2 regions of the Streptomyces sp. NBC_01268 genome follow, and region 2 is predicted to be linked to the other one. Evidence: predicted binding sites of a transcription regulator. Region 2 holds the regulator's gene; the other holds the start of a gene.
What was found. The regulator HspR, encoded in region 2, represses chaperone genes until heat shock. The targets are predictions, from matches to a motif close to TTGAGNNNNNNNNNCTCAA.
Positions count from the first base shown of each region.

Region 1: lon (endopeptidase La) is a predicted target of HspR. The motif match lies at 1,911-1,929, and genes of this name have one in related genera.

Region 1 covers NZ_CP108454.1:5,644,815-5,649,199, forward strand. Annotated here, with positions in the region: gene OG309_RS25645 (TetR/AcrR family transcriptional regulator) at 1-626, shown strand, start outside; gene OG309_RS25650 (hypothetical protein) at 663-1,139, opposite strand; gene OG309_RS25655 (GNAT family N-acetyltransferase) at 1,186-1,821, opposite strand; gene lon (endopeptidase La) at 1,952-4,363, shown strand.
Region 2 covers NZ_CP108454.1:3,922,657-3,927,041, forward strand. Annotated here, with positions in the region: gene OG309_RS17345 (pyridoxamine 5'-phosphate oxidase family protein) at 1-219, shown strand, start outside; gene OG309_RS17350 ((2Fe-2S)-binding protein) at 327-647, opposite strand; gene OG309_RS17355 (hypothetical protein) at 644-847, opposite strand; gene OG309_RS17360 (helix-turn-helix transcriptional regulator) at 975-1,979, shown strand; gene OG309_RS17365 (heat shock protein transcriptional repressor HspR) at 2,099-2,545, opposite strand; gene dnaJ (molecular chaperone DnaJ) at 2,550-3,734, opposite strand; gene grpE (nucleotide exchange factor GrpE) at 3,765-4,385, opposite strand, start outside.

The DNA of each region.
Region 1 (4,385 bases), 1.7 Mb from region 2:
AGGACGAGGGGCGGCCGGGGCGCAAGAGCGCAGGCCGGGGCAGCTATGCGGTCGGTGACGCGCGGCGGCTGAAGATCCTGGACACCGCCGTCGAGCACTTCGGGCGCTGGGGCTTCCACGCCTCCTCGCTCGCCCGGATCGCCAACGACTGCGGCATCACCCAGGGCGGGCTCCTCCACCACTTCCGCAGCAAGGAGGACCTGCTCCTCTCCGTGCTCGCGCAGAGCGAGGAGCACGACGTGGAGCGGCTCTTCAGCGAGGAGCCGGAGTCCTACGCGGCGTACGTGGACACGCTCGTCGGCCTGATCGAGGACAACACCCGGCGGCCCGGCATCGTGCGCATGTTCAACGTCCTCGTCGGCGAGTCCGGCAACGTCGGCCACCCCGCCCACGCGTACTTCAAGGAGCGGTACGCGCGCGTGCTCCGGCACACCGTCGAGCTCCTGGAGGCGTGCGTCGAGCGCGGCGAGCTGCGGGCCGGCATCGACTGCGAGGCGGTCGGCAGGGAGCAGCTCGCCGTCATGGACGGGCTCCAGATCCAGTGGACGCTCGACCCCGGGACCCTGGACATGCCGGGGCGGGTGCGGGACTTCCTGCGGCGTCAGTACGAGGAGATCAGGGCCTAGGTCTGCGGGCGCGCCCTGGGGTATGTCCGGCGATGCCTAGCGTCCCGTCGGCGGGCCGCCGTCCGGGAGGGCCTTGAAGACGCGGTCCAGGGCGGGCGGGCGTGCGCCGTCGCTCGCGATCACCGTCCGGTGGGCGTACGTCAGGGAGTACTGGAAGCCGTCGGCGATCGGGCTGCCGGACGGGCGGGCCGGGACCTTCGCGTACGCCGGGTCCTCCAGCGCGGCGCGCAGCTCGGCGACCTCGGCCGCGGTCATCCGGCCGCTCTTCGGCGACTTGGCGCGGGTGACCGTGGTGTAGGTGCCGTCGTACTTCACGACCAGCCGGTTGTCGACGCCGGCGAAGCCGCCGGTGACCGCCACCTCGAGCAGGACGTCCTGCGGGGCCGGCTGCGCGGTGCCCGCGGTGGGCGACGCGGTCGCCGGGGTGGTGGCCGGGGTCGCCGGGGCCTGGCCGCAGCCCGTCACGGTGATCACCGCGGCCAGCAGGGCCGCGGCACCGTACCTCTTCTCCATGGAGCCGAGCATGCCCGCTCGGCTCCCTCCGTGCAGCCGGAACGGCTCAAGCCGCGCGGACGATGCCGGTCAGTGGCCCCCGGTAGCACCAGCCGAGCGAGTCGTACAGCGCCATCCCGTCGGTGGTCGCCGCCAGCACGCCGGTCTCCGCGCCCGCCTGCGCGGCGGCGGCCTCCAGGGTGCGCATGACGTTGGCGCCGAGGCCCCGGCGGCGGTGGGCGGCGTCCGTCTCGATCTGGTCGGCGACGGCCGTCGGTCCGGTCGGCGCGATCTGCCCCCGGGCGGCGAGCGTGCCGTCCGGGGCGAGGATCCGGACCCGGATCACGCCGCCCTCGGTCTCCGTCGTCCGCGCGTAGCCGTCCGGGGGTGCGGGCCGGGCCGCCGGGTCCAGCTTCTTGGTCATCATGAACCCCGGGTCGTCCGGGATGGTCCACCCGTCGGTGATCCACCGCGCCGCCTCCTCGGGCGCCGCCATCACCTTGAGCCAGGCGTACGGCTCGGTGATCCCTGCGCACAGCCTGCCCACGGAGGCCGCGTCAGGGTGCGGCAGCACGTGCCGGAAGGGGTGGCGGGGCAGTCCCACGTGGATCCGGTAGCCCCAGGGTTCGACGACGGCGGGCTCGGTGCCGCGGGAGGCGGTCCAGCCGGAGACCCAGGCGGAGGTAATAGATGCAGTGTCCATGGGGGTATTACAGTCGCTGTTCGCGGGGCGTGCGAGGGTGATCGCTCAGAGCGAACAGCGGGAGGGGAACATTCCTCCGCTCACGTGCATTGAGTCCATGTAGCTCAACTTGACTGCCGAAGGGGAGATCATGGCTTCTGAGTCCATGGGGACCGCGCCGCTCACACTGCCTGTGCTGCCGCTCGACGACGAGGTCGTGCTGCCCGGAATGGTGGTGCCGCTGGACCTGTCCGACAACGACGTCCGGGCCGCCGTCGAGGCCGCCCAGGCCGCCGCCCGCAGCGGGACGGGCAAGCCGCGCGTGCTGCTCGTGCCCCGGGTGGACGGCACCTACGCCGCGACCGGCGTGCTCGGCACCGTGGAGCAGGTCGGGCGGCTCTCCGACGGCGACCCCGGCGCGCTCGTCCGCGGGCGCGGACGGGTCCGCATCGGCGCCGGCACGACGGGCCCCGGCGGGGCCCTGTGGGTCGAAGGCGCCGCCGTCGAGGAGGCCCTGCCCGATCCGCTGCCCGGATCCGTGACCGAACTGGTCAAGGAGTACAAGGCGTTGGCCACCAGCTGGCTCAAGAAGCGCGGCGCCTGGCAGGTCGTCGACCGCGTCCAGCAGATCGACGGCGTCGGCGCCCTCGCCGACAACTCCGGCTACTCGCCCTTCCTCACCGTCGAGCAGCGGGTCGCGCTCCTGGAGACCGCCGACCCGGTCGCCCGCCTCAAGCTGGCCACCGCGCAGCTGCGCGAGCACCTGGCCGAGCAGGACGTCGCCGAGACCATCGCCAAGGACGTCCAGGAGGGCGTCGACAAGCAGCAGCGCGAGTTCCTGCTGCGCCGTCAGCTCGAAGCCGTCCGCAAGGAGCTGCGCGACCTCAACGGCGAGGCGGAGGGCGACGAGTCCGACGACTACCGGGCGCGCGTCGAGGCCGCCGACCTGCCGGAGAAGGTGCGCGAGGCCGCCCTCAAGGAGGTCGAGAAGCTGGAGCGGGCGAGCGACCAGTCGCCCGAGGGCTCCTGGATCCGGACCTGGCTCGACACGGTCCTCGAACTGCCGTGGAACGAGCGGACGGAGGACGCGTACGACATCCAGGGCGCCAAGGCCGTGCTCGACGCCGAGCACGCGGGCCTGGAGGACGTGAAGGAGCGGATCACCGAGTACCTGGCGGTGCGCAAGCGGCGCGCCGAGCGGGGCCTCGGGGTCGTCGGCGGACGGCGCGGCGGCGCCGTGCTCGCGCTCGTCGGCCCGCCCGGCGTCGGCAAGACCTCGCTGGGCGAGTCCGTCGCGCACGCGATGGGACGCACGTTCGTGCGCGTCGCCCTCGGCGGCGTGCGCGACGAGGCCGAGATCCGCGGCCACCGGCGCACGTACGTGGGCGCGCTGCCCGGCCGGATCGTCCGCGCCATCAAGGAGGCCGGGTCCATGAACCCGGTGGTCCTGCTCGACGAGATCGACAAGGTCGGCTCCGACTACCGGGGCGACCCGGCGGCGGCCCTCCTGGAGGTCCTCGACCCCGCGCAGAACCACACCTTCCGGGACCACTACCTGGAGGTCGAGCTCGACCTGTCCGACGTGGTGTTCCTCGCCACCGCCAACGTGCTCGAAGCCATCCCCGAGGCGCTGCTCGACCGCATGGAGCTCGTGCGGCTCGACGGCTACACCGAGGACGAGAAGGTCGTCATCGCCCGCGACCACCTGCTGCCCCGGCAGCTGGAGAAGGCCGGTCTGGAGCCGGGCGAGGTCGTCCTGGAGGAGGCGGCGCTGCGCAGGCTGGCCGGCGAGTACACCCGGGAGGCGGGCGTCCGCACCCTGGAGCGGTCCCTCGCGCGCCTGCTGCGCAAGGTGGCCGCCCAGCACGAACTGGGCGACCGGCAGCTGCCGTTCACCATCGGCCCGGACGAGCTGCGCGGCCTCATCGGGCGCCCGCACCACGTGCCGGAGTCGGCGCAGGACCCGGCCGAGCGCCGCACCTCGGTGCCCGGCGTCGCCACCGGTCTCGCCGTGACCGGGGCGGGCGGCGACGTGCTCTTCGTCGAGGCCTCGCTGGCCGACCCGGAGACGGGCGCGGCGGGGCTCACCCTCACCGGCCAGCTGGGCGACGTGATGAAGGAGTCCGCGCAGATCGCGCTCTCCTTCCTCCGCTCGCACGGCGCGGAGCTGGAGCTGCCCGTCACCGGCCTCAAGGACCGCGGCGTGCACATCCACTTCCCGGCGGGCGCGGTCCCGAAGGACGGTCCGAGCGCGGGCATCACGATGACCACCGCCCTCGCCTCGCTCCTGTCCGGACGGCTGGTCCGCACGGACGTGGCGATGACCGGCGAGGTGTCGCTGACCGGCCGGGTGCTCCCGATCGGCGGTCTGAAGCAGAAGCTGCTCGCCGCCCACCGGGCGGGCGTCACGACGGTCGTGATCCCCAAGCGGAACGAGGCCGACCTGGACGACGTCCCGGCCGAGATCCTGGAGAAGCTGGAGGTCCACCCGGTGACGGACGTCCGGCAGGTCCTGGAGATCGCCCTCGCCCCGGCCCAGGTCGCGGTGGGCGCGGCGGCCTGACGCCCGTTCTCCCGTACGGCGG
Region 2 (4,385 bases):
GTCCTGGCGGCGGGCTCGGACGGCGCGCGGGTGGCCGTCTGCCAGGTCGACAAGGGGCGCTGGGCCACCCTGGAGGGCATCGCCAGGATCCGCACCGAGGCGGAGGTCGTCGCGGACGCGGTGGACCGCTACGCGGAGCGCTACGGCCGGGTGCCGGCCCCGAACCCGGACCGGGTGGTCATCGAGATCACGCTGACCCGCGCGATGGGCCGGGCCTAGGCACGTCCGGTCCGGAGATGCACAACGGCGCCATCGCGTTTCAGGTCCGCGATGGCGCCGCTGTGTGGGGGAAGTACCTGAGCGATCTACAACGACGGGGGAACCGCTCAGGCACTGCGGGGGGTGGCGGTGATGGTCTCGGGTTCGACCAGCTGGTGGTCCCGCTGGTCGAGATTGACGAAGATCATGCCGTACCGGATGGCACAGCGGACGGGCTGCGGAGCGCCACGGGGCCGGCGCAGACACCGGTAGGCACGGACGTCCTCGTCCTGCTCCCTGGCGACCACGATCGGTTCTCCGAAGAGGGTGACCATCAACGAGTCGCCACGGTGGGGGATGGCCGTGACGAGATCGACGAAGTGCCACCCGGACCGGTAGGCCGAAGCCATCTCCCGCCGGAAGGACCGGTCGTCCGGAGGCACGGTCATGCGTCCGCGCCCGCCGGGCTGGAGTCCCATACCGGGTCGAGCTGACCGACCGGGGCGAAGTCCCAGACGGGGTCAATCGGTGCCGCGACGACCTTGGCGGGCGTGCTGTCCCACACCGGGTCGCTGACGGCCAGCGCTCCTACTGCCGCCGCCCCAATGAAGACGGAAGCAAGTATCGAGCGAAGCAGTTTCGTGGACATGAGCGGCTTCGACCTCACTTGATGGTTTCCTCTCCCCCGCGTACAAGACGATGGCTCAGTCTTTGCGCTGGCACCACCGGGGCAATGCATCATGTTCCTGAAATACAGGATCCTGGGGGGTGTGCATATGCCGCAGAAACTCACAGAACCGACACATCCTCACGGGCATGTCGACCTCTGTGCAGCCGGAACGGACTTGTACGCAAGTGCGTTGCGGATCGGGCGAATAACCAGGAGTGAGGCAGAAGCCGCACCCTGCCTCATGGACCTCGACCTGCTGCACCCGGATCCGGACGATCCGTCCTGGCTGCGGCCCGTCCCGCCGTCCGCCGCTCTCGCCCGGCTCGTCCAGCCGCTGGAGCGTGAGATCCAGGACCGGCGCGCCCTGGCCATGGGCCTCTCCAGCACGTTCGAGCCTTTCATGGCGATCAGCGCCCAGGACCCCTCGACCACCCACGCCATCACCGTGCTCGAAGGCCTCCACCGCATCGACGCCGTCCTCGGCCGGGCCACCGCCGAGTGCTCCCAGGAGCTCCTCACCGTCCAACCGGGCGGCGGACGCAGCGAACACACCCTCAACACCGCCCTCAACCGCATCCAGCCGCTCCTCGACCGCGGCGTGCGGGTGCGCACCCTCTACCAGCACACCGCCCGCCACAGCCCCGGCATGCAGGTCTACCTCGAACAGGCCGGCATGGACCGCCTCCAGGTCCGCACCCTGGAGGAGAGCATCGAGCGGCTCATCATCATCGACCGCTCCGTCGCCCTCATCCCCGCCCGCCAGGACCGCCAGGTCGCCCTGGAACTGCGCCACCCCGGCCTCGTGGAGTACCTGGCGACCGTCTTCGAGCAGTCCTGGGCCCGCGCCACCCCCTTCGGCGAGCAGGTCCCCAACGCGCAGCGCAGGGACGGCATCAGCGGCGTCCAGCACTCCATCGCCAAGCTGCTCGTCGAGGGCCACGTCGACGAGGCCATCGCCCGCCGCCTCGGCATGAACGTACGCACCTGCCGCGCCCACATCGCCAAACTGGCCGCCACCCTCGGCAGCGGCAGCCGCGCCCAGCTGGGCTTCCTCATCGCCCAGTCCGGCATCCTCGACGAGCCCGACCCGGGCCCCGAGCAGAACGACTGACGGGAGCCGGCACGTGACCCGGGCCTGCCGGCCTGCCCGGGCACGCGAACGCCCGAGGCCCCCTCCGCCGGAACGGAAGGGGGCCTCGGGCGTTCGTACGTGCGAGGGGGGCCGCGGGGCTACTCGCCGCGCTTGTGGCCCGGCCGCCAGACCACCAGGGCGCTCGCCTGCTGGACGTCCGTGTACGGCACCAGGTCACGCCGGTACGAGGCGTGGACCTGGGCCTCGCGCTGGCGCATCGCCGCCGCCGCGCCCTCGACCGCGGTCGACAGCTCGGCGATCCGGCTCTGCAGCGCCGCGACCTGGTTCTCCAGTTCGATGATGCGCTTGATGCCGGCCAGGTTGATGCCCTCGTCCTGCGACAGCTGCTGCACCTGACGGAGCAGCTCGATGTCGCGGGCCGAGTAGCGCCGCCCACGGCCCGCGGTGCGGTCCGGGGAGACCAGGCCCAGGCGGTCGTACTGGCGAAGGGTCTGCGGGTGCAGGCCGGACAGCTGGGCCGCCACCGAGATGACGTACACCGGCGTCTCGTCGGTCAGTTCGTACGGGTTGCGGCGGCGGTCCATGTCCTCAAGCTCCCTTCGCGGCCTGGAACAGCTCTGCCCTGGGGTCCTCGCCCGCCGTGGCCTCGCGGTAGGTCTCCAAGGCCTCGCGGGCCTTGTCGCCCAGGTCCTTCGGCACCGCGATCTCCACGGTCACCAGGAGGTCGCCGCGCGTGCCGTCCTTGCGGACCGCGCCCTTGCCACGGGCGCGCATCGTGCGTCCGTTGGGCGTGCCCGCGGGCAGCTTCAGGGTGACCGGGGGGCCGCCCAGCGTCGGCACCTTGACCTCGCCGCCGAGCGCCGCCTCGTCGAAGCTGACGGGCACCGTGACGGTGAGGTTGTCGTCCTTGCGGCCGAACACCGGGTGCGCGTCGACGTGCACGACGACGTACAGGTCGCCGTTCTGCCCGCCGCGCTCGCCCGGCGCTCCCTTGCCACGCAGCCGGATCTTCTGGCTGTCGCTGACGCCCGCGGGGATGCGGACCTGCATGGTGCGCGAGGACTTGGCCCGGCCGCTGCCCTTGCAGACCTCGCAGGGGTTCTCGGCGATCAGGCCGCGGCCCTTGCAGTCCACGCACGGGTCGGTCAGCGAGAAGCCGCCGCCGCTGCCGCGCGAGACCTGCCCGGTGCCGACGCAGGTCGGGCACACCCGCGGGGTGCCGTTCTTGTCGCCGGTGCCCGAGCACGCCTTGCAGGGCTGCTGGCTGGACATGCGCAGGGGCACGGTCGCGCCCTCGATCGCCTCGGTGAAGCTGAGCGTCACCTCGGACTCGATGTCCTGGCCGCGGCGCGGCTGCGTACGGGTTCCCGCACCGCCGGCGCCCCGGTTGAACAGGCCGCCGAAGACGTCCCCGAGGCCGCCGCCGCCCCCGAAGCCACCGGCTCCGCCGGGGCCCTGGGCACCGCCGAACAGGTCGCCCAGGTCGAAGTTGAACGAACCGCCCGGCCCGCCGGGTCCGGCGCGGAAGCCGCCGTTGCCGAACAGGGCACGCGCGTCGTCGTACTCCTTGCGCTTCTTCGGGTCGCCGAGGACGTCGTTCGCCTCGGAGATCTCCTTGAAGCGCTCCTCCGCGTTGGTGTCGCCCTTGTTGGCGTCCGGGTGGTTCTCCCGGGCCAGCTTCCGGTACGCCTTCTTGATCTCGGCGTCGGTGGCGTCCTTGGGGACGCCGAGAACCTTGTAGTAGTCCTTCTCGACGAAGTCCTTCGTACTCATCGACGTCCCTCCTTCCGGACGGTCACTGCGTCACCCCTCTTCGGGGGCACCGCTCTCCTCGTCGGCCTTCGACTCTTCCTTGCCGGCCGGGGCCGCGCCCGGCTGGGGCTCGGCGACGGCCACCCGGGCGGGCCGGATGGTCCGCTCGCCGATCCGGTACCCCGGCTGCAGGATCGCCACGCAGGTCGTCTCGGTGACGTCCGGCGCGTACGAGTGCATCAGGGCCTCGTGGATCGTCGGGTCGAAGGGCTCGCCCTCCTTGCCGAACTGCTGCAGGCCCATCTTGGCGGCGACGGTCTCCAGCGACTCGGCGACCGACTTGAAGCCGCCGACGAGCTCGCCGTGCTCCCGGGCCCGGCCGATGTCGTCGAGCACGGGCAGCAGCTCGGTCAGGAGGCTCGCCACGGCGATCTCCTTGACCGTCACGCGGTCCCGCTCGACCCGGCGGCGGTAGTTCTGGTACTCGGCCTGCAGCCGCTGGAGGTCCGTCGTGCGCTCGGTGAGCGCCGTGCGGGCCTGGTCCAGCTGCGCCAGCAGGGCCACGTCACTCGCGTCCCCGGCCGGTGCCGCCCCCTCCGCCTTGTCGGCGGAGGCGGCGGCACCGTCCTCGGTCTCCTCGGGCGCGCCCTCGGCGGGGACTTCGGGCTTCTC